Regions from separate parts of the Paenibacillus sp. FSL F4-0236 genome, predicted to be linked through region 3. Evidence: predicted binding sites of a transcription regulator. Region 3 holds the regulator's gene; each other region holds the start of a gene.
What was found. Region 3 encodes Rex, which represses fermentation and respiration genes when NADH is low (regulators of the CRP and FNR family bind a similar motif). Its sites were predicted from a motif close to TTGTGAAATATTTCACAA; they were not measured.
Positions count from the first base shown of each region.

Region 1: NSQ29_RS25355 (flavocytochrome c) is a predicted target of Rex. The motif match lies at 2,960-2,977, and genes of this name have one in related genera.
Region 2: NSQ29_RS06615 (polymer-forming cytoskeletal protein) is a predicted target of Rex. The motif match lies at 9,681-9,698, and genes of this name have one in related genera.

Region 1 covers NZ_JBBOBK010000001.1:5,673,124-5,683,708, reverse strand. The annotation lists gene NSQ29_RS25370 (YncE family protein) at 1-893, opposite strand, end outside; gene NSQ29_RS25365 (nucleotidyltransferase domain-containing protein) at 1,080-1,961, shown strand; gene NSQ29_RS25360 (WecB/TagA/CpsF family glycosyltransferase) at 2,040-2,789, shown strand; gene NSQ29_RS25355 (flavocytochrome c) at 2,993-4,543, shown strand; gene NSQ29_RS25350 (ABC transporter ATP-binding protein) at 4,658-5,500, opposite strand; gene NSQ29_RS25345 (ABC transporter permease) at 5,517-6,278, opposite strand; gene NSQ29_RS25340 (thiamine-binding protein) at 6,275-6,568, opposite strand; gene NSQ29_RS25335 (ABC transporter substrate-binding protein) at 6,866-7,918, opposite strand; TPP riboswitch at 8,079-8,189, opposite strand; gene NSQ29_RS25330 (hypothetical protein) at 8,339-9,790, opposite strand; gene NSQ29_RS25325 (MFS transporter) at 9,871-10,585, opposite strand, start outside.
Region 2 covers NZ_JBBOBK010000001.1:1,451,994-1,462,578, reverse strand. The annotation lists gene NSQ29_RS06655 (LacI family DNA-binding transcriptional regulator) at 1-950, opposite strand, end outside; gene NSQ29_RS06650 (DinB family protein) at 1,375-1,851, opposite strand; gene NSQ29_RS06645 (helix-turn-helix domain-containing protein) at 2,035-3,162, shown strand; gene NSQ29_RS06640 (ABC transporter ATP-binding protein) at 3,205-5,046, shown strand; gene NSQ29_RS06635 (ABC transporter ATP-binding protein) at 5,043-6,872, shown strand; gene NSQ29_RS06630 (LysR family transcriptional regulator) at 6,915-7,850, opposite strand; gene NSQ29_RS06625 (histidine phosphatase family protein) at 8,006-8,623, shown strand; gene NSQ29_RS06620 (hypothetical protein) at 8,687-8,932, opposite strand; gene NSQ29_RS06615 (polymer-forming cytoskeletal protein) at 9,071-9,622, opposite strand; gene NSQ29_RS06610 (LacI family DNA-binding transcriptional regulator) at 9,934-10,585, shown strand, end outside.
Region 3 covers NZ_JBBOBK010000001.1:1,274,937-1,285,521, forward strand. The annotation lists gene panB (3-methyl-2-oxobutanoate hydroxymethyltransferase) at 1-354, shown strand, start outside; gene panC (pantoate--beta-alanine ligase) at 356-1,246, shown strand; gene panD (aspartate 1-decarboxylase) at 1,239-1,622, shown strand; gene NSQ29_RS05835 (tetratricopeptide repeat protein) at 1,734-2,375, shown strand; gene dinG (ATP-dependent DNA helicase DinG) at 2,512-5,373, shown strand; gene NSQ29_RS05845 (redox-sensing transcriptional repressor Rex) at 5,505-6,158, shown strand; gene NSQ29_RS05850 (amidohydrolase) at 6,145-7,446, shown strand; gene NSQ29_RS05855 (cell wall elongation regulator TseB-like domain-containing protein) at 7,616-8,134, shown strand; gene NSQ29_RS05860 (hypothetical protein) at 8,543-9,085, shown strand; gene NSQ29_RS05865 (AAA family ATPase) at 9,078-10,580, shown strand.

The DNA of each region.
Region 1 (10,585 bases), 4.4 Mb from region 3:
TTATAAACGGACATGTGGTTCTTATCGAAATTACCAACAAACAAATGATTTGTATTCGGATTAATGGTTATGTTGGAGGAGGTAGGCAGAACCTTTGTAGTGATGATTTTGTTGTTACTTCCATTGATGACGAATAGCTTTCCTTTACCTTCAACTTGTGCACTTGAGACATAGATACGGTTTGTCAGCGGATTGATAACGACCTCACTTTGCAGACGCCCCAGCTGTACATTTTGCAGCAATTTATTGTTGCGGCCGTTGATTACCGAGAGAAACCGACTTAAGTTATTAGCGACATAAATGCGGCCTGTGATTACATTAAGTGCGGGTGGTATCACAGGGTTATTACCGACTTTTATGGTGGCAATGATGGCCTGTGTATTCCCATTAATGACGGAGACGGAATTTTTTATTGTATTGGTCACATATATACGATTTGTAAGCTCATTAATAACGATTCTGGAAGGGCGGCCGCCGACTTCAATCTTCGTTTTGATCTGGTTTGTTTTCCCATCGATGACGAATATATTTCCTGCTATGCTAGTTACATAAATCAAATTTTTTCGAACATTTACTCCGATATTATCAGGCATGCGGCCCACTTTCACAGTCTTTATCACCTGGTTTGTCCGCCCGTTAATAACAGAAACCGTATCGTCACGAAAATTTGTTACATAGATTCGGTTAGTCTGGGGGTTAATCCCAAGCTGTGTTGGCAGTCTTCCAACATTGATGCGTGCGATAATTCGATTCGTTATGCCATCGAGTACCCCGATAGTTCCAGCCTCAGTGTCTGGGTTAACAAAGTATACCCTATTTGTGCTGACATTTACTTCGATATCTCCGATCGGTCCGGCAGAGCGGACTGTAGCAATCACTTTTGGCTGCGCCATGCTTATACCCCTTTTCAAGTAAATAGATACTTCATTATATTTAGGCTTAGGCAAAAGGGTACTACATATATCGTTGCAAGATGTATCTTCGGGGTGTAGAATAATAATCCCAAATCTACATTTGAAGTTAAATGTAAGCGTTATATTTTTAGGGAAATTGTGATCGATTGGAGGCTGGAGGATAAGATGATGAAATCAGTGTTGTCGGATATTTTACTAACGCCTGACAAGCTACAACTTCATAGTGAATTAATAGAAGAGATTGGACAATACATTACGCGAGAGATCCTAAATCATCCGTTATTGCAAGAAGATCGTCAGAGGGTAAGCATTATCCTAGATGGATCGACCGCACTCGGGGTGGTAGATGGGCAGTCGGATGTAGATATAATCATTATTTGTGAGGATGAGTCTTACAACAGTATTAATCATCGGTTCGAGGAAGCAGGGCTGATTCCGGAGCACAGTAGTTTTTTTATGGATTTAAGGCTTCCGAGTGGGAAGACAGGGCATTATACACTCCATAAAATATCTGATATCAAAGAAGCTTTAATGAGCGGGGATATGGAATGGCTGTGGAATGCATCGGTGTCCTATATTTACTACGATCAGCTGGATCTGAAGTCACTTTTTCATTCCTATGTTCCACTCCAATCTGAAGTACTAATGAAATTTCGTAAGAATTCATACATACAGCTAAGAAGCTATGCCAGAAGTCTAGATAATCCTGTAGTTCGTGGCGACGCCTTTCCAATCTTGTTCTTAGCGGTTTCCCTTTGTAAAGAGGCTTTACGCTGTGCAATCACTATTGAAGGTTATCCGTATCCCTATGACAAATGGCTTGTTCCCGTAGCGCAGCAAACGGTCGTAGGTCGAAAGATTTTGGAGTGTGCAGGCGATTTTTGGAGTTATCTTAGAGAGGATGAATCCTTTGCTCCCATGCACCAGGAGGACAATAATTTTGTCAAAATGGAAAAACAATTTCGAAAGATACTTTTGGAGGAATTCCGCCTGCGAGGGATCGATGAACCTTGGTTAATAGAGTGGTGGAAGTTTTTGAAGGAATAAACGGAGTAATGACGCTGACTATCCTTCTTGATTACGGTAAGGTATACTGGAATGAACTTTTCAGTAAGAGGTGATTAAATGGCTGGGACAGTCTCTATATTAGGCGTTCCTTTTTCAAAACTAACACTAAACGAGACAACACTTCATCTAACAAAACATATTCAATCCGGAGAACCGAAGCTATTTCATTTGATTACGGCGAACCCGGAAATTACGATAACAAGCCAATCGGATGAGCTGCTTCGAACCATACTCCATGAGGCAGATTTGATTACTCCTGATGGGATTGGCATTGTGCTGGCATCGAGAAGAAAAGGTGACCCTATAGCTGAACGAGTTACGGGGTATGAACTACTTCTTGAGCTGCTCGCACAAGGGAATAAGCTGGGCTGGAGCTTTTATTTCTTAGGCACGGATGAGCATACCAGCTGTAAAGCGGTCGAAAAGATTACAGAGCTATATCCGAATGTGAAAATTGCCGGAAGACATAATGGTTTTCTTGCTAAAGAAGAGGAACCGGCCATTGTGGCAGAGATTCAGCACGCACAGCCAGATTTCCTGATTGTCGCGATGGGGGCTCCATACTCTGACAAGTGGGTTTATAAGCATAAACAGGCGCTTTCTCAGGTTAAGGTTGTGTTTGGCGTGGGGGGAAGCTTGGATGTTATAGCGGGAAAAGTGACTCCAGCCCCTGCGATATGGAAGAAACTCAATTTGGAGTGGCTGCATCGACTCTTATTCGCACCTGTGGCCAAAGGACAAAAGTCGCGCTGGCGCAGGCAAGCAGTTCTTCCTAAATTCGTGTATCGAGCTATGATTAGGAAATAAGGCAGATGGCCGCCCTGGAAAGGGTGGCTTTTTTTGAGTAGTAAGCTGAGGAAATATTGAAATTAAGAATTTTTATGAAAATTTAAATGAAAATATTCATGGAAATGTAACAGTAACCATAACTAATTACATAAAAAACTTCCCAAAACAGCATCTTTGCGTTATCATTAATGTGAAAACATTCACAAAGGGGCGTTATAAAGATGAAGAAGACAACAAGTACTGCTCTCATTCTCATTCTCTCTGTCATGCTCGTAATCGCAGGCTGCGGTAACAGTAATAGCAACAGCGCAGGTAATAGTAATGGCAACGAGAACAAAAGTAAGGTAAATGAGACGGCCAAAAATGATAAAGCTGAAGCCGTATCAGGTGCATCAGAAGCTAGTTACACACCACTGGATCAATTAAAAGATAATTATGATATCGTTATTGTTGGTGCTGGTGGTGCAGGAATGTCTGCTGCACTGGAAGCTAAGGCCAAAGGCTTGAACCCTGTTATTTTAGAAAAAATGCCGGTTGCAGGTGGGAATACAAGTAAATCCTCCTCAGGAATGAACGCTTCCCAAACGAAATTTCAAAAAGAGCAAAGCATTGAAGATAGCAATGATAAGTTTTATGAAGAGACACTAAAGGGCGGCCATGACACGAACGATAAAGAGATGCTTCGTTTCTTCGTTGACAATTCCGCAAGTGCAATCGATTGGTTGGATTCGATCGGAATCAAGCTGAACAATATTACGATCACAGGCGGCATGAGCGAAAAACGCACCCACCGTCCAGAAGACGGCTCTGCGGTAGGCCAATACCTTGTCAAAGGATTGGTTAGAAACGTACAAGAAAAAGAAATTCCACTGTTTGTGAACGCGGATGTTAAAGAAATTACTCAAAAAGACGGTAAGGCTAACGGCGTCAAAGTACTCTTTAACCAAGCTGATGAAAAAACCATTACAGCGAAGGCAGTTGTTGTAACAACAGGTGGTTTTGGATCCAACATGGATATGATATCAAAAGTTAGACCTGATCTGGAAGGATACGTAACGACTAACCAAATCGGCAGTACCGGCGACGGCATCAAGATGATTGAGGCACTTGGCGGAACCACCGTTGATATGGATCAAATCCAGGTTCACCCAACAGTTCAACAAGAAAAATCTTATCTGATCGGGGAAGCTGTACGCGGCGAAGGTTCTATCCTCGTGAATAGCGAAGGCACACGGTTCGTAAACGAATTGACTACACGTGATAAAGTTACCGAAGCGATCAATGCACTTCCTGAAAAAGCGGCAACGCTTGTCTTTGATTCCGGCGTCAAATCACGCGTGAAAGCAATTGAACAATATGACAAAATGGGCTTCGTGATCCAAGCGGATACCATCGAAGCATTGGCGAAAGAAATCGGTGTTCCAGCCGATAAGCTAAAAGCGACACTTGATACTTGGAACAGCGCGGTAAAGAACAAGAACGATGCTGAATTCGGCAGAACAACAGGGATGGACAACGATTTATCCGCGGGTCCTTACTACGCTATTAAGATCGCCCCAGGGATTCATTACACCATGGGCGGTGTGAAGATCAATACGAACACAGAAGTATTAAATAAAGACGGCGCTGCTATTCCTGGCCTGTATGCGGCTGGTGAAGTTACAGGTGGATTGCACGGTCAAAACCGGATCGGTGGTAACTCTGTAGCTGAAATCATTATTTTCGGCCGTCAAGCAGGGATTAAATCTGCTGAGTTTGTACAAGCACAATAAGATTTAACTGCTATTCTGGTTAAAACAAAAGAACCGCTTGGGCTAATTGAAGCCCGGGCGGTTCTTTGTTTAATCTCTCGTTTAAAGTGAGTGGAGTGACCTCTATTCAAAAAGCTACTTCTCGCTTTTAGCTTGTTCTTCTCGCATCCACTGTGACAGCTGGCGTTTGAGTTTAAGGAATTCCGGGGAATCCGTAATCTCATCGCGGCGTGGCCGTGGAAATGGCACATCAACAGTATGTAGGATGGAGCCGGGGCGACCCGAGAATACATAAATACGATTCGAGAGCAGCAACGCTTCTTCGATGTTATGGGTAATGAATAGCACGGAGCGGCGATTCTCCTCCCACAGCTCCAGCAGCCAGCGCTGCATTTCACTGCGAGTTAGTGCATCCAATGCGCTGAAAGGTTCATCGAGCAGCATCAACTCCTGCGGAGCCAGCAATGCTCTGAGAAAAGCAGCACGCTGCTGCATCCCACCAGACAGCATATGCGGATAAGCCTGTTCGAATCCATTCAAGCCAACCTTGGCGAGCCACTGGCGCGCTTCTTCACGAGCTCCATCCTGCAGAGCGCCTTTAATTTCCCCGGCTAGAAGTACATTATCTTCAATCGTTCGCCAAGGAAAAAGCGCAGGCTGCTGCGGCATATAACTGATTTCACCACGTTGACCCGTAACGGCTCTGCCGTTCATGCGGATCGTTCCTGCATCGGGCTTCACTAGTCCGCCGATCATATGGAATAAGGTGCTTTTTCCGCAGCCGGAAGGACCGACGATCGAAACGAACTCTTGCTGCTCTACCTTAAGAGAGACGTTGTTAAGCACGTTCGTCTCGCGGCGACGATGGGTGAAGGACTTGGAGATGCCGCTTACTTCAAGAGCAGGTGGTGCAGTATGAGCTTCAGGAGAGCTTATGTTTTCAGTTGTTCTTTGCTCTATTTGCGTCGCTTGAGACATACAGGCATCTTCCTTTCTATGAGTTACGGCGCGGTTTCCAGCGAACTAACCATTTTTCGAGCAAGGCGATAATCGCAAAAAGCACAAGACTAAGGAGCACAATAATAACAATAGCGACAAACATCCGATCCGTACGGTAAGCCGATTTTTGCAGCAGCATATAATAGCCAATCCCTTTATCCGCGCCAATCCACTCAGCGACCACGGCTCCCATAACCGCATAAGTAGCAGATATTTTCACACCGGAAAATAGTGCCGGGATAGAAGACGGAAGCTCCAGCTTGGTGAAGATTTGCCACTTGCTTGCGCCAGCCATTTTCATATAATTCATCATGACCTGATCACTTTGAGACAAGCCGCCCATTGCAGCGACAGCTACCGGGAAGAAGCATACCAGTGTAATCAGCACGATTTTGGGCAAAAGACCGAAGCCAAACCAGATGATAAGCAGTGGTCCGAGTGCGATAGAGGGAACATTTTGACTCAGAATAATGAGTGGATAAAAAGCCCGTCTAGCCCAAGGTAAAAGATGCAAAAGTAGAGCGACGATCAAGCCTACACCTGTACCAATAGGAAAACCGATTAATGTGAGTCGGAGCGTAGCCATCGTATGAGCCCAGAGACCTGAGGCATTACTGGTGGATTCGCGAGCAATATCAGCAGGACTCGGCAGAATCCAGGATTCGATATGGAATAGAGAAACAGATAACTGCCATACGGTTAAAAAGAAGACGACCGCCACAAGGGGCGGCCATATTAGCTTCCAGGTCGATCTCACGGCCGATATTTCTCCGTCAATTTATCCATGCTGATTCCGTTAGGGTTATGAGCGATTTTGATTTGGGAGATCACGCTTGGACTACCTGCCTCGATCAGCGCCTCCTGCATTTGACGTACAACCTCCAGAAGCTCGCTCAGTTCACCTTCCATAGTAGTTTCCAGTGGATTCACCTGATGTTTAACGCCGGATTTTTGAATAACTTCAATCGCTTTATCTACGTATGGGATGGAGTCCTCATTGTTTGGAGTCTTAGGAATTACTTGAATGCTTAATAATGTATTAGCCACAATAATCAATCCTCTCATTTTATAATGTAAGTTAAAAAGTCAACTTTGATAACGAAGTGTTTTCAGGAAGCAGATTCGGCGTCGAATCTTGAACGAACTTGGGAAGTCCGGTACTCACGTAGCACATCACTACGCTCCGTTCCTCCTTCCTCAAGTAACGTTCAACCTTCTTGGTTCTGAAAGCTGACTTTTTGAACTCTCATTGAAATAGGTAAGTTCAAGAAGCCAACTTTGAAAACGAAGTAATTCAGGAAGCAGATTCGGCGTCGAATCTTGAACGAACTTGGGAAGTCCGGTCTACTCCGCCGGTAAAAAATCATTCGTGAATGCACTAGCTGCATCCAGCGGTTTGTCCAGCAGCTTCAAATCATACATCCAGTCGCCGTAATTCTGCCAGACCTCGGTTTTTTGCTCTCCCCAGCGTGGGGCGTCGTCCTTATATTTCGGGCTAAGCCATTTTTGGCTAGCTAGGACAAGCTCGGCATCAAGGTCAGGCACAGCCTTGGATAATGTAGCGGCAGCCTCTTCTGGATGATCAATCGCATATTGATAACCCTTCGATGTGGCTTTCAGGAAAGCCTTCACCAAATCTGGATTCTCAGAAATCTGCTTCTCACTCGTGGTCAGCACAGGGGTGTAATAATCGAGCTGAGGCGCATAATCCTTCAAGTAGAGCATATCCAGAGGCTCACCACGCAGTTCGGCTTCAATACCGGTCCAAGCGTAGAAGATCCAAGCGAAATCAATGTCACGTTTGACTGCAGTAAAATAGTCAGCTTCACCAATACTGATTAGCTTCACCTTTTTCACATCGCCACCAACAGGGTCCATGATCGCCTTCATGGCTGCTTCCTCAGCGGGAGAGCCCCAACCTCCGTAAGTTTTACCCTCAAAATCTTTTGGTGATTTAATCTTGCGATCCACTGGAGCGGCGAATCCCGAAGTATTATGCTGAATAATGGCTGCAATCGAGACAAGGGGAACGCCTTGTAGACGAGCTAGAGTCAATCCTTCCTGAGCGCTGATTCCAAAAGCAGCTTCGCCAGAGGTAACCATAGTATCAGAACCCGCTGCGCCAGGTTGAACGATTTCTACATCCAGACCTTCTTCCGCGTAATAACCAAGATCCTTGGCTACGTATAGACCGGTGTGGTTCGTATTCGGTGTCCAATCCAGTGCAACCTTAACTTTGGTAAGCTCTTTTGGAGCATTTGATCCGGTCGCTGCATTCGATTCCGCAGCATTTCCTTTGTTTCTTCCGGCTGTATTCCCATTGTTGCTGCCGCATCCGGCAATCGCAAGAATGAGCATACAGGTGAGGCTAAGCATAAGTACTTTTTTGACTTGCATGTCTTCTTCTCTCCTTTAAGGTTGCCAGATCCCGTCATCCAACATGAACCATAAAGTGTAGTATGTACATTTCTTCTACATCTTTTGTGATCTACACAAAAAAAGCGCCCCGAGTGATCGGGACGCTGGCTTGGCGCAAGGTTAGTAAAGGTCACAGGGACCAAAACCAATTGGCGATTCCTACGCTGGCATTATCCAGATCAGGTATAAGGGTCAGTATCTTGTGGGATACAATCTCAGCCGGCCAATTCCAGCACCCCTGGTTCTATGAAGTTAACGGGTATTTCTCGCTTAAACGCTAATCGTCTTTATAAGGACGCTGAAGGCGTTTATGCTTGCATACGGTGTATTATAGACGGCTGTTCTCGGAATGTCTAGTAGCATGCTCCTAAATTTTTCAAATCTCTCCGTCCGTTTTCATTAATCCAGATCTTTATGTTTCTTGCGATGACGCCGCTTAAGCTCAGTAACCAGAGCACCTAGCGTAAGGACAACACTGATCATTATCCCGCTCATAATCACGAAAAGAGCAAGAAACTCAAAGGGGGAATAGCTAACCATCTTACTCCATTGAATCTTTCCATCCAGATCGTCAATGACTTGATTCATGCCATAAATCCCACTTACCACCGTAAATACAGTGAGGATCATCAGCAGATTATCCCGGCGCTTCGACTGGAACTTATCTTGATACTGAAAAAGGTCAGTCAAGGTTTCTTTTACTTCCTCGAACAGAGCGTCGTTCCCGTATACTTTACGCAGCTGAAGAAAAATCTCCCGTCCTTGCGACTGTGAAATCAGCTCCAAGAAATAGAACTTTGCCGAGAATTTATTAATCGAGTAGATTAAATTATCGATCTCATCATAATCGTGGTTTATGCGTAGTCGGGAATGCATATTTGCCAGCTTTAGCAGAACGATTTTGTGGAAAATATTGAGTAGAAATCCGTAATAATATTGCCCGTACATCTGGTTGGCGAGGCTAACGGCGATCTTTGGTTCAGCTCGGGTTAGACAGCAAAAGGTCTGCTCATTCATCATATAATACGAGTCTGGGCCCCATCGATTATAGGAATGCTCATGACAGTAGTTCGCAATATACGCTGGATCGCTGGCACTGGCATAGGGCTTCCCGTTCAGATCAATTCCATCAAGCTGAGAGGCGCGATAGCGTATATTTATACTAATCTCATCAGAATCCCCTTCACTCTGAAAGCCATAAAAGGCTTGCACCTGCATTCTTTCATCTACGAAAAAGGGAAGGGTCTCGAAATAAGCCCCATTGATATCCGAGTGATCCAGAAAAGGCTCCAGTCCATCCACCAGATTTCGGAAGACAAAATCCTCTACCATCTCATAGGTCTGTTCCCCGCAATGGATATAGGTGTAGTCATCCTGTACGAAGGTATTCTCAAGCGTCCGGAAGCGGTCCGCGAATTCCAGTGCAATACTAAAGGGAATCGAATCCCCCTCAAGCTGGACACGTATCGTCACAAATCCAAGCTGAAAAGGACATATGAATATATCCGTCGAGAGAATTTTAAAAAATATAGACTGCTGAGGAATCTCTAGAATACAGTCCAGATTATTGACTCTGGAAAAGCGGCGGAAAGAGTCTACATCCTTCTTGCGTGGAAAAAGAATGTGTGCAGCAAACGGTAAATAGGTGCGCTCCATCCGTTCATGGGAAACACAGTGATCTTCTCCGTAATAGGCATTTTCTAACTCTTTATTATCCAGAAAAAAACGTGTGAAGCCATCATCCTGCAATTGTTGGATAAGCTTCTTAGAATCACCCTTTTTTATTGAAAAGGGAAAAATAAACTGCATAAGCGCAGTATGTAATAAAGGCTCAGTTGAAAGCTTATCCATTCATCGTCCATCCTTGTGCTCAGAATATGCTTATAGATGACATTACCCTAAAAGGATTAGGTTGATACCATTTTAACATTCTAAATACTGGAACTCTTTCTTTGGACTGCTTGCCTGGATTGGAACCTCCATGCGGCAATGCTCAGCAAGAACAAGAAGGCGGCAAAACCGGCAAGTAATCCAGCAGTTTGTACCACCTTTAGATGGTCCATAGACCAGCCCATGAATAGGGGCAGCAGAGCTCCACCGACACCTCCAGCAGCGATCATTATGCTGGGTGTTGATTCTTCGGCTCCTGGCAGCATCTTGCTGGAGAAGACTAAAGCTATGGAGAAAATACCGGACATAAATAGCCCAAGTAGCATAATTACGATGAATGCAGCTAATAGATTATCTGTGAACGGAAAAAGAGCCAGCAGTAACAAGGTCAGTAAACAGCTACTTAAAATATATACACGGTAAGAAATTTTCTCTGCAATCACTCCAGCAAACAATCTTCCCGTAGACATAGCTAGCCAAAAGAAAGTGACTGTCAGCGCCGCCGCAGATTCTGTCATCCCTAGCTTGGCGATAAAGATGGCGGGCATAAAGTTGACCAGACTCATCTCCGTACCTACATAAAGAAAGAAGAAAAGGATGAAGATGCCCAGCAGAATCCATTGTTTCCCTTTATACGGAAGCTGTTTGCTGGACTGCGAGGAATGTGCGGATGCTGAGACTTTGCGAGGTGCTCGCTCGTCCAGTATGCGCTGCAGATTCCCAAAATGGCCTCTTCCCCAGAGGATGAGAGAAAGT
Region 2 (10,585 bases), 180 kb from region 3:
ACAAAGCTAACGGGTAATTGAATGATTTTATCTTCTACTTTATCTTGCTCAATTAACTTAATAAGTAAACCAGCTGCTTCACGGCCCATGTCATGTGCAGGCTGACGGATAGTGGATAACGAAGGCGACAACAGGCTGCTGAGTGGGATATCATCGAATCCAATGATTTGGAGATCCTGTGGCACTCTTTTACCTAAGCGATGTGCTTCATGAATAACAGCTGTCGCCACGATATCATTACTGGCAATTACACCATCTGTATCTATATATTTATCAAACAACTCTACAGCCCATTGTTCCGCTTCCGTGTGGGAGAAGGATGAAGTCTGGATCACTTGATAAGTGATTCCCATTTCATCAAGTACTTCAATTGCACCTTGAAATCGATCTTGCGCCGGTTTAATATGCGCCGGTCCTTGCATAACTGTAATTTTGGTGCTTCCCCGTGCAATGATTTCTTGAGCAGCAAGGCGTCCGCCTTTTCTGCCATCTGCATATACGGAGGGACTGTCATTAGAAGTACGGTCAAGAAATACAACCGGAATTTTCAAATTAGAATAAATATCTTTCTCGGGAAAATTGGTTGATGAGATCATGCCAATGACATTATTTTGGATAAAGGTTTGAATATAATCCAATTCCTTTTCCTCGTTCTCATCACTATTACCAAAGATTATTCGATAACCATGCTCCTGCATCCGATCTTCTATCCCACGTGCTAATTGCGGGAAGAATGGGTTCGTAATGTCAGGCAATAGAAGTCCTATTAATTTGGATTTCCGTTTATACAATGACCTTGCAACCTCATTAGGGGTATAATTCATTTCTTTGATAGCTGCCTCAACTTTTTTTCGAGTATCGATATTCACATAACCAGATTCATTTAACACCCTAGAAACGGTTGCTACCGACACTCCAGCTATTTTTGCAACATCTTTAATTGTCATCATGATTCATTTCATCCCCCAATGTGTAACCGGTTACATGTATTACATTAATTAGATTATCATAAAACCGTTTTCATTACAAATCTTTTTTCGTTCCAATATATAACAAAAGATATCGATTGAACTCGCTATCCTTTGTGAGGCTAATAAACCAGTTCACAATCATGGTGTTCCCAGACATCAAATAAATTACCATCCAGATCTTCAAATACAAAAAACTTCCCATACTCACCTTCATCGCTAATGTTTCCGACTTTCACATCTTCAGAACTCAAATTGTTATGAAGTGATACGACAAATGTTTCACAAACCAAGCTGCAGATTTCTCCAAGTCTTTAACTGGGATCACATTATATGCAATACCTAAAATTCTTCCAACCTCCATCGAATACCTCCTTGACCTTAGACTTTTGTCTACTAAAGATCTCTAAAGTCTTTTATCAGCAAATCGATTTAATAGTTTGATTGTATTAAAATGCATCCCTTCATGGTAAAGCGTGAAATTTATGAATTCTCCGATTGTATTTAAAGTTAATCCACTACCCGTTGTAAGAGGGGTTACTTGCTCACTTAAGCGATTGTGCATAGCTTCCTGAATACGTTTGGGTTGCTCCGAAAGCATCTCAATTAACACTTCAAGTGTTGGTGGTTTCTCGCTCCACTCTGCAGGTTTAGTACCTTTTGCAAATAATCGTTCAAAGCTTTCCGGCAATTGCATAAGCTCCCTAGCGGAATGAAAAGCGAACTTCTCTTGCACCAAATAAATATGTCCCAAGTTCCATCTAACGTTGTTATTAAAGCCCTGTGGAATGATATCTAGTAGTTCCTCGGAAAGTTCTTCAACTGCACGAACAGTAACACTACGTACAAATTCAATTTGTTTGAACACGATTGGCTCCATCATGGCCCCTCCTATTTTTTATCCATAGTTTACCATGCACGACAACCGAATCCTAGCAGTTAGTACGAATTGTAAAATATCCCTTTACAAAAGAAAATGAATGGTTTATTTTAACATTAAGTCATCATTAAATATTAGTCGTATCATCCCAACATTTAAATTCTATAACGAGAAATATCGGAGGTTATGATGGAAGATAACATGAAAGATACCTTACTTTCGAACATAAAATTTGCGTACAACGAAGCTTTGGAATTCATTGTTTCTATGGGAATGATTGCTTGTGAAGAGCAGTTGCTTAAGGCAGCTGAGGATTACAAACTTGAAATGGACCCACAAGCGTTGTCTTATCATAAAGATGCACGAGCACGGTTGTCACCTCACTCCTACCGAGAACTTCAGTTTTTTTTCCAGTACAACTTTTTTCATAAAGCACTCGATTTTGCTTTCTATGAATCCATTTGCACTTGTCCAGAACCACAAACAGCTGAAGCATGGATAAATCGACTGGAAAAGAGTCCTGCAGAAAAGGTAGTCGCTGAAATGGTATATGGTGTGTATTACGATAAATTAGATGAGTTGCTAGAAGGAAACGATTGGGAAATCGTCAAGAAGGATACCCGCTTAATGGCTGAGCTTGTGGCAAGAACAAAACCGCAGCTGGATGTGATTGAAGCGCAGGGGCCATTACTAGAGTGCCTTGCTTATCCCGAAGAAACTAAGCTACGTTATATGCAGCTCTTAAACCAGTTCTACAAGGATGTCTTTTCACTTTGGAAAGAGGAGTTAAAAAGGGAGTCTGAACAAGCCTCTCAGCGTTATGAAGGTTTGTTCCTAGCGAATCCTGAAAGATTCATTCGTGATATCAACAAAAATGAACCTGCAGTTTATGATGTTCCCACTACTTTTCATGTCAGCTTTTTCTCACAAGTTGGGAATCATGTTCTCTTCTTTTACGCAGGAAGTTCTCGTATCGCTTGGGTTATATTCGGCATTTTTAATGATCATGTATTCGGACCAGCTGCTGATCGAGAGAAAACTGAACTTTTTTTAAAAGCATTCTCGGATAAACGACGTTTAGACTTCTTGCTGCTCTTAAGGAATCGCCCTCACTATGGACAAGAAATTGCATCAGCACTTGGCATAACGCCCGCGGCAGTAACTTATCATGCCAACTTCCTATTCTTTTTAGACCTTATCGAACTAAAAAGAACCGATCATCGATTATATTACCATCTTCGAATGGATAAATTGAGAGAATTACTTGCCGTCACCACAAAAGTCATGCTCGATGAGGAACCTCCTATCTTTTAAGTGAACCACAGCAAATTAAAACCATAGTGGGGAGGGTCTAAATTGAATGGATCTACAAACATAGAAGTAGACTCGATCAAAAAATCCAAAGTAGTTTCTAACACTTTTATGCGTTTACTGAAACTTGGAAAACCCTATTTAGGCTGGTACCTCATATTATGTCTCTTAGCTGCCGTCGTTTCCCTTGCAACAGTTGGGATAGCCGAATCTTTACGACGTATAATCAACGCTGCTACGAATCAGAACATGTCCTTTTTGATGTCTGGTGCTATCTTTGCTCTAGTAATCGTTATTGTAGATGCTTTAGCCAGCTTCTTATTGACTTATTTATCAGGTGTGCTTGAATTCAAGTCGACCTCCAAGCTTCAGGTATCACTGCTAGCTAGATTATTAAACGTACAGATGAAAGATTTGGATCGTTATCATTCTGCTGATCTCATTAGTCGTATCAATGATTCTGCCCCAGCTGCTCAGCAAGGTATCAATCAGAAGACCATTGAACTATTCAGTAATCTGATGCAAATTACATTTCTCCTAACTTATCTGCTCTCACTCCAATATGTCTTAACGCTCGGAACTATATTGATTTGCTCGCTTGTTCCACTTGTGATGATTCCCTTCACTTCCCGCCTACGTTCCATGCACGAGCAAAGACAGCAAATTGAAACCGCTCAACAAATGTTTATTCAAGATACGGTACAGGGTGCTGAGGTTGTGCGTGCCTTCTCCCTTGCACCTAAGCTGCATAATCAATTCACACAACGTGTTAGGCAATATTTCAACATTCATTTACCTGTCACACGCTTAGAAGCTGTGGGCTATAATATGCCCTTTGCCGTTATTCTTAGTGGATTGCTATATGTTCTCTCCTACGGCGGATATCTAGTTATCCAAGGGAGATTGGATGTGGGAGCAGTGGCGGCATTTCTGATTTGTTTCGAGCAAATTACAAACCCTGTATCAAAGCTGGCTAATCTATGGACAGAATTACAAGCCTCGCTGGCGCAAGGTAAACGATTGTTTGAAGTCATTGATTTACCAGAAGAAGACGCAAGCCGTGAATGTAATCAGGAAGATTCTCATAATGAAACGCCGATGAATAACAACCAAGCAATTAGTGGCTTGTACCCTATCACCTTTGAGAATGTAGGTTTTCATTATGGTAATCATCAAGTATTAACTAAAGTTAATCTAACCATAGAACCAGGTAAAGTAACTGCGTTTGCCGGTCCTAGTGGCAGTGGGAAAAGCACCCTCCTTCAATTAATACTCGCAACCTATGAACCTAATGAAGGGGTCATCCAATCTGGTAAGTTGCCGTTAAGCAGCATTCCCCCTCGGTCTTGGCGTAATCATTTGGCTTATGTTTCTCAAGAGCCTTATCTATTCACTGGAACTCTATATGAAAATATTGCATGGGGAAGACCTGACGCAACCTATGAAGAAATTATTAAAGCAGCAAAAAGTGCGGGGATACATGAATTTATTATGAGAACCCCACTTCAATATCAGACTTCTATTGGGGAACGGGGCCATACCTTATCTGGCGGCGAAAGGCAGCGGCTATCTATTGCCAGAGCGTTTGTCCGAGCGCCTAAGCTTCTCCTTCTTGATGAACCCACAGCTGCACTTGATAGCCATAATGAGGAGATTGTCGGCCAGGCCCTGCAAGAACTCATGCATGATCGTACAACGGTTGTTATCGCGCATAGACTATCTACCATCAGAAATGCAGATCACATTTATTATATGGAGGCGGGTTCTATTGTTGAAGCTGGGACTCATCTGGAGTTAATGACTTTACAAGGTCAGTATTACAATATGGTTGAGACCTCAATGAAGAAGGCTGATATTTCTACTCTGGTCAGGGAGGTAGAGATATGAATGAGATGGAATCCAAGAATCTAAAATTGGGGTATGCTCTGCGTAGATTAATCTCTTACGCTAGCCCTTATCGAATTGGATTTATTGTGGCTGTACTCCTGCTCTCTGCTAAACTCGTAATGGACATAGGATTTGCAGCCATTCAGCAAGTATTTATTGATACGATCAACAACGCCAATATGGATGCATTAACACGTATAACTGTAATCTGTGCCATTGCTTGTGTCATCATTATCTGCTGTCTTATGGTGCAGCATTACTTCCGCTTTGTTATGCAAAGTCGGATGGCTTGGGATATTCGTGCGAAGCTGTTTGATAAAAGTCACCGACTTCCATTCCGTTACCTTCAGTCCATGCATTCAGGTGATTTGACTTCTCGTAACACTAAGGATGCAGGGATGGCCATGGGGATGATAAACAGCATCGTATACGATCTAGGCTATAATCTACTTCTCTGTTTCATTTCCTTTCTATATTTGGCTAAAATGGATGTCTGGATCGCCCTGTTAGCTCTTGGATCGGGTCCCCTTGTTTTTCTTTCCGGACGTTTCTTTGATCGCAGATTACGAAAATTATCTACTCAAATATATGCAAAAGAGGCGGAATTACGAGGAATCTTACAAGAAACGCTTCAAGGAATGAAGGTCGTAAGAGCCTTTTCGCTTGAAGAAACTCTCTTAAATAAATATGCGTTAGAACGTGAGCAGTTAAGAAGAATGCAGCTGCGAAAATCGCTTCTAAATGGTCTCTTATGGCAATCTTCTGCCTTTATCAACAATCTCGTAATGGTGACATGCGCCGCTTTAATTGCGTTATCAGCTCTAAGTGGCGGAACATCAGCAGGTGAAGTACTCGCTTTTATTATTTTGATGGGTAGGGTTCAATGGCCTTTTGTCCATATGTCTCAAACATGGGGAGGTGTCCAGGAGGCTTTAGGTGCAGCTGACCGCGTATTCGATATACTTGATGCACCTGATGAAGGAGCTACTCATCCTTTGCCAGAATCCAGCTCCTCAACATTCGCTTCCGTAGAGGTAGCTGCATTACAAATAGAGGATGTCCACTACAACTATTCGGGTAAAACGGATAATGAAGCCTCCCTATTTACAGGGCTTAATATTCATATACAACATGGAGAAACTATCGCGGTTGTCGGGCCAAGCGGGTCAGGGAAGACGACGCTCGTTCGATTATGTAATGGACTTTATGAGCCTACTGCAGGAAGCATCACGGTTTATGGAAAGTCTGTACATGATCAGCTTGAAGAAGCACGAGCAATGATTACCTATGTTCCCCAAACCCCTTATTTGTTCTCAGGAACTATACGAGACAATATCGCCTTCAGTACTAGTACAGCTAGCGAAGAGGATATTCGAGAAGCCGCTCGGCTCGCAGGTGCAGAAGAGTTTATTACGAAGATGCCCCATGGTTATGACACTATCCTAGGTGAACATGGATCGACTTTATCTGGTGGACAAAGACAACGCATAGCCATTGCCAGAGCTTTTCTTCGTGATGCTCCACTCCTACTTCTAGATGAAGCAACTTCCGCACTCGATAACGAATCTGAGCGAATGATTCAGCAATCTCTTGATTTGTTAATGAAGAATCGAACCACATTGGTTATTGCACACAGACTATCCACCATACGTGAAGCATCTAGAATTATCGTATTAAATCAGGGTTCGATTGTTGAGGAAGGTACACATGAGTCTTTATTAGAAATGAATGGGCTATACTCACAATTATATAACATTCAATTTAAATCTTCTGAAGCAGAAGACATTAGTGCACCTGAGTTGCTTCAATTACATTCCAATCTTTGATCTCAGTTCAATGCATACATCGTAATTCATAAGTTATTTTAATCAAGGTGTATGCGTTGGAACCGAGTATAAGTTATCCTCTTCTTTTAATCGTTTCATGACGAGCTTAATAAATGACTGGATATAGCTTTCTTGAAGCTCTTTCTTTCTGTGGCTCATCCATATCGAATGCTTAGAGACTACATTTTCCACTTCGACCTTGGCTAACATACCCTGATCAAGATAAGGCTTTGCTAACAACGCAGATACAAAACTAATCCCATAACCGGCAATCACGGCTTGAATAACCTCATTTACTCCATTAAATTGCAGTTCGATCTTCGGTTGTTGTACCTTTCTTTCTTCACATAATTGTACAATTCTCTCTCTGGCTGCACTACCTTCCTCCCTCATAATAAATGCCTCAGCCATCACTTCCTCAAAGCTAACCTCCTGCTTGGCTAAAGAATGATTTGAAGAAACTACGAACACATACTCGTCCTTGTACAACTCCCGATGTTCGAACACCCCTGTATGATGAGAAGGAAACGCCATATCACTATAAATCGCCACGTCTGCTTCAAAGTTATTTAATTGTTCCATGACTTCATGAGAATTAGCAGTAGAGATCTGAATTTTAACCTCCGGAAAAGATTGTTTGTATAATGATGCCCACCGGGGGATGAGTATGCTTGTGGCCAGGTAATTACCTGCAATCCGAATATGGCCCGCAGGAAATTTATGATAATCCTCAATAATCTGCTGTACCTGTTCACCCATAGCAAATAACTTTTCAAGTGGTTCGATCAGTTTTCTCCCAATCGGTGTTAGCACCATTCTCTTTCCTATGACCTCTAATAATACGATATTATTCTCCCGTTCAAATTTGCGGATCTGCGCTGATATAGCGGGTTGACTGATGTGCAAACGTTCAGAGGCTTTGGTCACACTCCCTGTTATTGCAACATAATAAAACAATTTTAATACATGATAGTTCATCCTGATTTCTTCCTAACTATATAAAATATAATCATATTTAACGGACCTTCGGCTTTCTTATTATAACTATACATTATGAATATTAACTATTATATATTGTTTATTTATAATTATTTATCTTATACTTACAACTATTCAAAAGGGAGGTTTCGTTAATGAAAGAGACAGTATTATTTTTAACCCGTCACGGGCAGACCGAATGGAATTTGCAGAAAAGAATGCAAGGACATCAAAATTCAGCGTTAACAACCTTGGGTGAACAGCAAGCGGAATGGTTGAGAGAACGTTTGGAAGGTGAGAATTTAGGAGCCATTTATTCTAGTACTAGTCCAAGAGCATTGCATACTGCGCAGATTTTACGAGGAAATCGGAGTTTACCGATTCAACAGCAAGCTTCATTAATGGAAATTAACATGGGCATTTGGGAAGGAATGAACACAGATCAGATTGAACAAGAATATCCATTACAGTACAATCATTTTTTCACCAGACCTGATCTTTTTATTCCTCTAGCCCCAGGTGAGACCTATAGTCAGCTTGAACAAAGAGTAACGCCGACTATTGAGCGTATCATTAACGATAATGAAGGACATGAGGTACTTATTGTCACGCATCGGATGACCCTGAAAGTCATTATGGCTCATTTTCTCAATAAATCATTGCAGGAATTAGGGGAACTACCGGATATTCTCTCTACAGCATTGTGTAAAGTAACCCTAACTGACAACAATACAACTATCGATCTGTACGGCGATACTTCACATTATCAATGAATCCTTCTCAAAAATAAAAAAGGAAACTCCGATTTAATGGGGTTCCCTTTTTAGACTTCAATTTTAAATTTCCACACTTTTGATTGTAAAGCTGCGGACCTTCATCCATTTTCCTGAAATAAATTCGTCAATTGTTTTCGTCTTCGGTCTAACACAAAAACGATGCTTGCTCCCTTTATCAAAACCAACCGCTTCAAAAATCAGGCCGTCACCTATTTGCTCCTTAAAGAACACTTGCTTAAGTCCCAATCTATTTAACATTTCAAGCTTTACACTTTCGATATATGTGCGTGAATACTCCTTAGACATATGTGTTCCTCCTAGTAGTGGTAGTAATATTATAAATTCAATATTAAGAAAATCAACCGAAGATCACATAATCACAAAAAGAAAAAAGCCAACCCATAGTCTATGGATTGGCTTCTACTGTATAAGTTGATTACGAAATTATTTAACTTCTGTTGTTCCAGTCACTTTTCCATCAATAACAGCTGATGTTTTCAGATCTTCGCTCGCGAAGTAGAGGTTACCATCAATAGTGGCGGTTTCAGGCAGAGTAAAGCCTTTCGCTTCTACATAAACATCGCCTTTAATCGTTCCGCCTTCAACTTTCAAATTCTCACTTTGTACTGTAAACTTTGGTACGGTTAGTGTATAAGTAGCAGTGATCTTGTGATCAGCATCTTGCGAATAAAGGGCAATCTTACGGTAGATATCGCCATCTGCGGCTCCTTTATTACGGAATTCTCCAGCTACAACAACCTCATCAGGAATCGTTACATCATTTAGAATCGCAACAATCCAGTTTCCATCTTTGCTAACAGCCTTAGTAAATGCATCTGCTTGATTCACGATCGAAGCTGTAGTGACGGCATCTGTCTGCTCAGCAGCCGGAGCTGAAGTTGCCGCCGAATTAGTTGCTTTATCCTCATTTGCTCCACAACCTGCCAATACTGCTACCGAAACCCCAGCCACTAAAATCATTTTAAATAGTCTCATTTTCGATTCCCCCTAATTTTGATTATGAATTAATTATATATTAAAATTCTTAATAATTAAGTGAATAATTTCACAAATTTGTGTCAGTATCTAAAGCGGTTTCACAGAGCGCTCTCTTCCCGATTAAGATTCGTTCCCATTAGTCACACCTCTTCTCGCTGACTGATTTAGGTTCTTAAATCTATTTACCCAAATTATAAAAATGAACACAAGCATCATTTGCTTCTTGGTATAAAGTCAATCGTTGACTCTATTCAAGTGTTAATGATAATATTTGGAAATAAATATCTCAGCAAGGGAGAAGTTTACTGGTGAAAAAGACTACAATGAAAGACATCGCGCTACAAGCTAATGTCTCCGTTGCGACTGTAAGCTATGTTCTGAACCGCGTCGATAACCAAACCATTCCTGAGAAGACCCGCAATCAAATTCTGTCACTTGCCGAAGAACTTCATTACATTCCTAATCTAGCAGCCCGTTCGCTTGCCAATAAAAAAACGGGATTAGTAGGGGTACTTGTCCATAATTCTGCTTATATGCCACCTTGGAAACTCTATGCCCAATTCACATTTATTCGTGCTTTGGAACAGCGTTTAACGGATGCCGGATATCATACGCTGCTATATTCTCTTGGTACTGACCATCCTTCTCTGAATATCATCGTTGAAAGAAAGCTCGAAGCCGTCTTTCTGATCGATGTGCACGATGAATCCTTCTATTCGATTTCCAAACATTTTGTAGAAGGTATCCCCTTGATTTTGATCGACAGCATGATTGAAGATAAGCTGTTTAAGCAAGTTCTTTACAATTATCGTTCAGCTCTACGGAAGGTAATGCCGGAGGATCTTTCACAGGTTTGTTTAATTATGGAGAGCTTCAATAACTCCCTGCTCACTAACTTTATCCAAGATAGTCTTCCTTTACCTGAGAAAGCAATATTCAAAGTTCAAAATATGGAAGAAT
Region 3 (10,585 bases):
GCTAAGGCCCTTGAAGCAGCAGGTGCTTTTGCAGTGGTACTGGAGCTGGTGACAGAAGAAGTAGCACAAGCAATTTCTGAGGCACTGAGCATTCCGACCATTGGGATTGGTGCAGGTCGTTATTGTGATGGACAGGTATTGGTTTTCCATGATTTGTTGCGTTATGCCTCACCCTACCGTGAGAAACGTTTTGTCAAAACCTACGCGGATGTGGGTAGCCTGATTCGTGAGGGTATCAGCCAATATGTGCAAGAAGTGAAGGATCGCTCGTACCCAGATGAAGGTCATGTTTTTAAAGCAGATGAAACCGTTCTGGAATCTTTATACGGCGGTGCCGGAAAGGATGGGGAATAAGATGAGAGTCGTCAGAAGCATTAAGCAACTGCGCGAAGCTTTGGAATATATGAGACAAGGTGGGCATACCCCGATTGGGTTTGTTCCAACCATGGGATACCTGCATGAAGGACATGCCAGTCTGCTTCGGCGGGCAGGAGAAATGAGCAACACGGTCGTTATGAGCATATTTGTGAACCCGCTGCAGTTCGGACCGAATGAGGATTATGATTCCTATCCGCGCGATGAAGAGCGTGATTTGGAGCTTGCGGAACGCGAAGGTGTCGATATTGTATTTATCCCCAGTGTGGAAGAAATGTATCCGCAGCCTACCCGGACTACTGTCTCGGTATCAGAGCTCACCACTCGACTTTGTGGGGCTTCGCGTCCAGGACATTTTAATGGCGTAACAACAGTTGTTAATAAGCTATTCAATATCGTGCAGCCAGATTATGCTTTCTTCGGGCTAAAGGATGCTCAGCAAGTAGCTGTGCTCCGCAGAATGGTATCTGATTTGAATATGAATGTTGAAATTGTACCTTGCCCTATCGTTCGTGAAGGAGATGGACTTGCACTTAGCTCGCGTAACGTATTCTTATCTCCAGAGGAACGTTCTCAAGCACTGGTGTTATCTCGTTCCTTGCGTGAAGCACGTCAGTCCATTGAAGAAGGAAAAGTAACAACCGTTGATGAAGTGCGGGAATTGTTGACCTCGGTTATTTCCAGCTCTCCTTTGGCGGTCATTGATTATGCGGAAATACTGACTTTCCCTAATCTGGAAGGCTTAGAGAACGAAGTTTTATTAAAGGATGTAAATGGGGAAATTATTATAGCGCTTGCCGTGAAGTTTGGCAGAACGCGATTAATTGACAATAATGTATTTATTCCAAAGGAGGTTGCCGCTCTTGTTTAGACATATGATGAAATCCAAAATTCACCGCGCGACGGTGACAGAAGCGAACTTGAATTATGTGGGAAGTATCACCATTGATGAGAACTTAATGGAAGCGGCAGATATTCTTGAGAATGAAAAAGTGCAGATCGTGGACAACAATAATGGTTCACGGTTAGAAACTTATGTTATTCCAGGGCCTCGCGGCAGTGGTGTGATCTGCCTAAATGGTGCAGCTGCACGTCTTGTTCAACCGGGAGATACAGTAATTATTATTTCGTATGCGATGCTGTCTTCGGAAGAACTGGAGTCGCATAAGCCAACGGTGGTATTCGTGGATGAGAACAACAGACCAGTGAAGCTGGCTGATCATGAATTGCATGCTACAATCGCTTAAATTATGGACTTACGCCATGTAATGAATGGCAGGGATGAAAGACCCCGTTCTCGCAGAAAATGAAGTCAGGCAAGCTGAACTGATTTCATCTTCAGTAAGGGGGGATAGCCCATGTTTCAACATTTGTTTGCTGAAATGAACAAGGTGCTTCAGGAGATCGTTACAGATTACCCTACAGCGGAGGGTGCCCGCCGGAATGAGCTTTTATGCAATTATAATATGCTGCATCGACTTAGTGATAAAGTGATGGATGAATGGCTGGCCTTTGCAGAGAAGCTAAGTCACTTTCGTGAAAGTGTAGATTTTACGACTGTGGTTGAAGAGGAAGTGCCAGAGCAGGAAGCACCCGAGCTGTGCATGGATACTTTTGTTAGAGGTCAAGGGTATTATAAGCTGCTGATGTATGGGAAATGTATTGAACAGTTTAAGGAAGTTATTGTGCAATATCCGGATAGCTTGGCTGCTCGATTATATTTAGCCATCTCTTACCTGCAGGAAGGGGAGGGGGAAGCTGCTTGGAGCCATCTGAACCATATGCTCGGTTTGATACGGGAAACCAAGCTGAAGGCAATGGTTTATAACGCTTTAGGTTGCATCAGGGCCTCTCAAGAACGTTTCAATGAAGCGCAGGAGCTGTTTGCCCTTTCTTTGCAACTTGACCCGGCACTTCCTGAACCAACCGTTAATTTGGAGGTTTGCCGCCGCCGAGGAGGTAAGCTTCATTTCGGAAATCAGCTTGTTTCATTATTGTAAATTATTACGTTTACGGTTTATTATTCCGCGTTTTCATTCAAGCGATGCATCCCCTGAACCAGTGGTGTGCATCGCCTTTTTTCGCAACTTCTGTTATGCTGATTAAGAGTCTCAATTGAAAGGGAATAGAATTATAATGAAATTTGCCGTGCTTGATTTTGAAACAACGGGAACCCAATCCGTGGGTGAAATTATCCAGGTTGGCCTTGCAATTATAGAAGAAGACCGGTCCATCTCCCGGGTATATGGTTCCTACGTCAAGCCCAGAACGCCGATACCTCCTTTTATAACTGGTCTAACGGGGATTACCGACGATGATGTAAAGGATGCACCTGAGCTGGATGAGATGATGATGGAGCTTGTCCCACTCTTGGATGATGTTGTGCTTGTAGGGCATAATGTCGCATTCGACTTCCATTTTTTGCAAAATGCCTTAGACCGATGTGGGTATTTACCATTTCAAGGGCGGATTTTAGATACGATTGATTTTCTGAAAATCTGCTTTCCTTCCCTCACATCCTATCAACTAGGATCAGTTAGTGCACATTTTGGAGTGACGCACGATCGTCCGCATCAGGCAGACAGTGATGCACTCGCAACTGCTCTTGTATTGCTGAAATGTCTGGAGGAGCTCTACGATTTGCCTCTGCTGACGATTCAGAGACTCTGTGAGCTGTTTAGGGAAGAGGATAGTGATCTGGGTTGGTATTTTGATGGTCTGCTGCGTGAACGGGAAGCGGAGACGCTTCAGCCCGAAGGTGATCTGACTTTCTATCGTCAATTAGCGCTTGCTGTAGGAGACTGGAACGAATTAGCTCCACCTCGAGACGAGCATGCTGAGAATCCACTACACAATTTATCTTTTACAGATTATATGGATGAAGTAACGAAACGACTTAAAGAAACTTTGCCACAGTATGAAAGCCGAGAAGCTCAGGATATTATGATCAATGAGGTGATGACGGCACTTGCCGAAGATAAGCATCTATTGATCGAAGCAGGGACAGGAACCGGTAAATCCCTTGGTTATTTATTGCCTGCCATATACCAAAGCGTACGCACTAATGAAAAAGTCATGGTCAGCACTCATACTATTAATCTGCAGGATCAATTGCGTGAGCGTGATATTCCTTTGTTAACGCAGGTAGTTCCTTTTCCATTTAAAGCTGCAATTTTTAAGGGCAGAGGGCATTATTTGTGTCTTCGTAAGTTCGAACATAAAATTAATAAAAAAGACTTTATAAGTCCGAGGGAAGATGCGCTTACTGCGGCTCAGATGATCGTTTGGCTGACACAAAGTGAATCAGGAGATGACGAAGAGCTCAATCTAAGTGGACGTGGCGGAGATTTTTGGGAGACGGTAGCAAGCGATACCGATTCTTGTCTGGGTCGCTCGTGTCCTTGGTTCCGTAAGTGTTATTATCATCGGGCTAAGCATGAAGCTGGTATTGCAGACGTGGTCATTACGAACCACTCTAAGCTTTTCGCAGATGTTAAGGCTGGGCATCAACTACTTCCGGCTTATGAACATCTTGTAATAGATGAGGCCCATCATCTGGAGGACGTGGCTGGCAAGCATTTAGGCATGCATATGAAGCATTTCACGGTGGCACATACACTATCGCGTCTTTATAAGGATAGTCGAAATGGCCAACTTCCTACACTTCGCCAAATGCTTCAGTCATCAGGCAGTGAGGAAGCTTCTGAATGGAGCGGAGTGATCGATAGAATCTATCCGGACCTTCTTACCGTAAAAGAAACCTGGGATCTGCTTAGTGATAAACTATTCAGCCTCTTGCCGGAACGCAGCGATGCAGCGGCGGGAGAAGCCGGCCAGTTAGTCATGCGGCTACTTCCTACCCGTAAACCGAAAGATTGGGATGAATTGGTTGCTTTAGAGAATACTATGAATCTGACATTAAGCGAAATTATCCGTAAAGGTGATAAAATGCTTAATGAGATGCGAGATCAAGAAGGTCAATCTTCCTCAGATAGCCTAGTTACCGATATTAGCGGCTTATTTAAGGATTTAGCTTCTATACGTGAGCAAGTACGGTTTTTTATGGGATTAAATGATGAGAATGTAGTATATTGGCTGGAGGCGAATGGAAATTATCGCAGTAAATCGCTACAGCTGTATGCCGTTCCTGTTGATGTTAGTACTCAGCTTAAGGAGCTGTTTTTCGACAAGAAAAAAAGTATCGTACTAACTTCGGCGACACTCTCTGTGGATAAATCATTCCAGTTTATGATTGATAATCTCGGACTTAATGAAGCTGCGGAAGAGGGGCGTCTGATGACATCACTCCTGCCTTCTCCCTTTAAGTATCGGGAGCAGGCGCTGTTAGTTATTCCGCGGGATTTCCCAAGTGTGAAGGGGAGTGTAGGCGATGCCCGATTTGTCGATACACTCGTACAGTCACTAGCAGAAGCAGCTATTACAACACGTGGGCGGATGCTTGTCCTGTTTACTTCTTACAAGATGCTACGCCAGGTTTACGATCCTCTGAAAGAGGCTCTAGCCTCACAAGAGATCACGGTGTTAGGTCAAGGCGTGGAGGGGGGCAGCCGTAGCAAGCTGATCCGCCGTTTTCAGGACAGTGCAGCTTCTGTACTGTTAGGAACAAGCAGCTTTTGGGAAGGTGTAGATATTCCAGGTGAAGCATTAACATGCTTGGCCATCGTGAGACTCCCATTTCAACCGCCAAACCACCCCCTAGCGGAAGCGAAGTCTGAGTTATTACAAGCCCAGAAAAAGAATCCGTTCATGAAGTTGTCTGTTCCTCAGGCGGTTATTCGCTTCAAGCAAGGATTTGGGAGGCTGGTACGGACAGCGCAAGATCGGGGTATTGTTATTGTGTATGACACAAGGGTGATCGAATCTCACTATGGGAAGTATTTCCTCTATTCGTTGCCTGGCCCGAAAATGGAGCATATGCTTACGGATCAAATGGTTCCTCGTATAGCGGAGTGGTTGGAAGACGGAGGCGTTTCTTGAAAAGAACGTCATCGATCTTATTAATCACTCTACAAGGAAGGGCGGTATAAGAATACCGCTCTTCCTTGAGACGAGGTGCAGATATTTCGATAGGATTTGAACAGAATATCACTTAAATTAGGAGGTAAATTATGAAATCGGATAAAATATCAGAAGCCGTTGTTCGCAGACTTCCTGTGTACTTGCGTTTCTTGAATGATCTCCAGAAACGTGAAATATTAACCGTTTCCTCACAAGAACTAGGACAAAAACTTGATTTGAATCCTGCTCAAATTCGTAAAGATTTAGCTTATTTTGGAGACTTTGGTAGAAAAGGTATCGGGTATGACGTAACTTATCTTATTGAAAAAATCCGTCATATTCTGAAGCTGGATCAACAATTGAATGTGGCTTTAGTAGGTGCCGGTAACCTTGGACATGCATTATCTAATTACAATGCTTATCTGAAAGATACTATGAAGATTACCGCTATATTTGACTCCTATGCACCTAAGGTAGGGCGGAAAATCAACTCTCTTACCGTTCAACCGATGGAGGAGCTTGGTCAGACGGTTCGTGAGCAAGGTATTCGAATTGGGATCATTACTGTGCCTGATTCAGAAGCGCAGAATGTAGCAGATATTCTCATTGAGTCTGGCATTGAGGCGATTTTGAATTTTGCACCAGTGATTCTAAAAACACCATCGAATATCCGGGTTCATGCTGCCGATTTTACAACGGATTTGCAAAGCCTTGCTTATTATTTGAAAGACGGAAAGGAAGAAAGCGGAAATGAAGAGCAGTAAAACGATTATTAAGGGCGGGCGTTTTCTTATTCCGGGAACGGATGAGCCGGTTCTGAATGGATATATGACTATTGAAGATGATTTGATCACTTACATAGGAAAAGAAGAGCCTTTAATGGAAGATGATGTGCAAGTTGTTGATGGCAGTCGTCTGCTGTTTATGCCAGGTCTGGTAAACACACATGGCCATGCGGCAATGTCATTGCTTCGTGGTTATGGAGATGATTTAGCACTTCAGGTGTGGCTTCAAGAGAAGATGTGGCCGATGGAAGCGAAATTCACTGGAGAAGATGTATACTGGGGAACCTCCTTGTCGGTACTGGAAATGCTAAAAGGTGGTACTACAACCTTCTTGGATATGTATGATCATATGGATCGAGTAGCAGAGGTAGTCGAATTATCAGGCATTCGTTCTGTACTGATGAGAGGCGTAATCGGATTATGCCCAGAGGAAGTACAAAATCACAAGCTTGCGGAAGCGATTTCTTTTGCACGAAATTGGCATGGTAAGGCTGATGGTAGAATTACGACGATGATCTCGCCACACGCCCCATATACTTGCCCACCGGACTTCTTTGTTAAGTTTGTTCAAGCGGCACATGATTTGGATTTACCGATGCATACCCATATGTCCGAGACCAAACGCGAAGTGGAGCAGAATGTGGTGGATTACGGACTTCGGCCAGTAGCGCATTTAGAGAAGCTTGGAATGTTCACACGTCCGTCTATTGTTGCACATGGCGTTCATTTGAATGATGAAGAGATCGAGATACTGGCTCGTCATGATGTAGGCGTGTCTCATAACCCAGGAAGTAATCTGAAACTGGCTAGTGGAGTGGCTCGGGTTACGGATCTTCTAAAGGCTGGTGTGAAGGTATCACTGGGTACAGATGGTGCGGCAAGCAATAATAACCTGGATATGTTTGAAGAGATGCGTCTTGCAGCCCTCATCCATAAAGGTGTAAGTGGTGATCCGACGGCTGTTCCAGCTCCGGAAGCGCTGCGTATAGCTACAGAGTATGGCGCAAAGTCTATCTTTTTAAATGATGTGGGTAGACTCGCTGTTGGCATGAAAGCGGACTTTATCGCGATTGATATAGACCAGCCGCATTTGCTACCACACACAGATCTGTTGTCTCATGCTGTATACTCTGCCAGTGCCAAGGATGTTGAGCATGTATGGGTGAATGGTAAACAGGTTGTAAAACACGGAGAATGTGTAACGCTAGATGAGGAAGCAATCCGTCGTAAGGCACAAGAATCATTTGATGGACTGCTTAAACGGTAGTCTAAGATCATAACGAATAACTGAAAGGCTGTGACTTTCTGCGATTGCAAAGTTACAGCCTTTTGTGTTTCTGATAATTAGATCATTGAATTGGATATGAAACTTTGGATAAACACACAGGTGTGTTATATAATCAAAAAAGATATATTACTAGAAAGGGAGCTGTACCTTGAAGAAAAGGAAAAAATGGATCCTCCTGGGGTCAGTTCTGATTCTGCTCCTTCTGTTCGGACTTATCCAGTTCTATGCTTATATTATGAAAGATCAATGGAACGAGCGAGATATCGCTAAGGATGTCGCTAAAACCAGTGCTGGTCTGACAGAGGTAACCAAAGCGCAGAAATCCGTGTGGGATGATAATGCGGTGTACTGGGTCTTAACAGGGAAGAATGAAGCCGGGACCGAGTTGATGGTTTGGGTACGTTTTACTGTAGACGGGAAGTTTGCTGAAGGAACCGACGCAGTATATGCTGAAGAACTAAGTAAAGGGACCTCTGAAGCGAAAATGCGTAGCCTTATAAAAGCCGATCTTCCGGACATCAGCATTGAGCGGTTGTTGCCAGGAGTATATAACGGGGAGTATGCTTGGCAGCTTTTTTATAAACAAAGCGGTCGATATTATTATCAATTTTATCGGTTCTCAGATGGGGCTCGAATGGGTGAAGGTTACAGTTTACCTAGCCGCTAAATTAAACAAAAGCATTATAGGAGAAACAAGCGGACCATTTATGGTTCGCTTGTTTTTTAAAATGACATATTATTTGATATACTATAAGTACACGAATTGTGATATACTATAAGAGTAGTTTTTATGTATTGGTATTTAAAGATTCATACGAAAAAAGGTCTGTTAGTTAAGAGTAACAGCCCTTTTTTTGTCGAATTAAATCAATAAATTTAATAAAATGGAAAGAATTAAAAAATAAAATTTTAAATATCTTCACACTTTTTTTCAATATAGTATATACACCTGTGATATACTACTGTTTGTAATTAGAACAGTGTTAGTAGAACGTCAGGCTCTGATGAGCTCTTAGCAGCTATGACTTTGGATCATTCTGTTTACATTTTTTCATCTTTGAGAGGAGGACGTTTCTTGAAATTACGTCTTGTACCTGTACTGATAACGTCTCTACTGTCGGCTATGCTATTATTCGGAGGATTCTTTTTATATCGTCAGTTTGCTTTACAGGAACCGCTCCAAAAGATTGTAACCGGATTTGAGGGAGTAAATACTTCACATATTAGTATTAACCGCGATGAGGTCACTTTGAAACTTGATTTGCAGCCGGGCACGAATTTACGTGATCTAGTATCGTATGTATCCAAAGAAGGAAAATCAGTGATTGAAGGACGTAAACTTAAACTCGATGTGGAGCAAAATTCAAGTGAACTATTGGATGATTACTGGGATAAAGCGATGTTCTCTGTAGCTGAAGCCATGGAGAGCCGTAAATATACGATTATACCTACAGAACTTGATAGATTGAAACAGCAAAATACGGAATTTAAAGATGTGATAGCATCTACTGATATCGACGACAACAATGTGTACGTAAGCTTGAGTAATGGAAAAGAAAGCAAATTTATTATTTTGCCGCGAAAACCTGCGACCTTGGGGGTATGGAATAATGCCTAAGTACCTTAAAGAAATTTTACTCGGATTTATTCCTGTGCTGTTTATTTTCATGGCTTTTTTAGGTATTAATATATTCCCGATTGTTATAGCAGCTGGAATGCTTACTGCATTACTTATAATTGCTCATTTGCGTGGCGGGCTTACGGTGAACGCTGGTGCGGGGAAGAAACGCCAGAAGGAAGGGCCTTCAAAGCTCACTTTTGAAGAAATTGGTGGGCAAGACAATGCGAAGCAAGAGCTTCGTGAGGCACTCGATTTTTTGATCCGGCACGAGGAGATTAGTAAATTTGGGATTCGTCCTTTGAAAGGGATTCTGCTCACTGGCCCTCCAGGAACAGGTAAGACCCTTATGGCCAGAGCAGCAGCGCATTATACAAACTCCGTATTCGTAGCTGCATCAGGTAGTGAATTTGTAGAAATGTATGTTGGTGTCGGGGCTGGTCGGATCCGCGATTTGTTCAAGGATGCTCGTAACCGTGCTGTTAAGGAGAACAAACAAAGTGCCATTATTTTTATTGATGAAATTGACGTAATTGGCGGTAAACGTGAAGGCGGCCAGCAACGTGAATATGATCAGACCTTGAATCAGCTGTTGACTGAGATGGATGGTATTTATAATAACGAAACTCCGCGTATTCTACTGGTAGCTGCAACAAACCGGAAAGAAATGCTTGATTCGGCATTGCTACGTCCTGGACGCTTCGACCGTCATATTCAAGTGGACATGCCTGACAAAAAGGGCCGCAAATCGATTCTGGAATTGCATGCGAAGAATAAACCTCTTCATCCAGATGTGAGTCTCGACAAAATTGCTGAAGAAGCCTATGGCTTTTCCGGTGCTCAGCTTGAAAGTGTTATGAATGAGGCCGCGATTTATATGATGCGTGAGGACTTGACGAAAGTTGAGCAGCGGCATCTGTCGATGGCGATTGACAAGGTAATGATGGGTGAAAAAACGGATAGAGAAACAAATCACGAAGAGAAAAAGAGAGTTGCCATTCATGAATTGGGACATGCCATCATGGCAGAGCTCCTTCGTCCCGGAAGCGTTAGTCAGGTTACGCTGACTCCGCGTGGGCAAGCCCTTGGTTATGTGCGACATAATCCTCAGCAAGAGCAGTATTTGTACACCAAAGATTATCTCGAAGATCAGATTATGATTGCACTTGGTGGAGCAGCTGCTGAAGAAATGTATTATGGTGGACGAAGCACAGGTTCACGCGGTGATTTCGATCAGGCGCTGAATATTGTGGAAACGATGATGAAGTCAGGTTTAACTTCGCTGGGTATCGCTAAGCTGGAAATGGTTACCACTGAAGAGCTTATGAAGGAAAATAGTAAGATATTGGATGAGCTGATGACGCGCACTCGTGAGCACCTTGAAAAGCAACGAAATGTATTTGATTACTCTCTTGACATTTTAATGAAGGAAGAAGTACTCTCTGGAGAGCAATTTCGATGTCAATTTCGTGACAGCGTCCTTTTACCAGCATAAATATT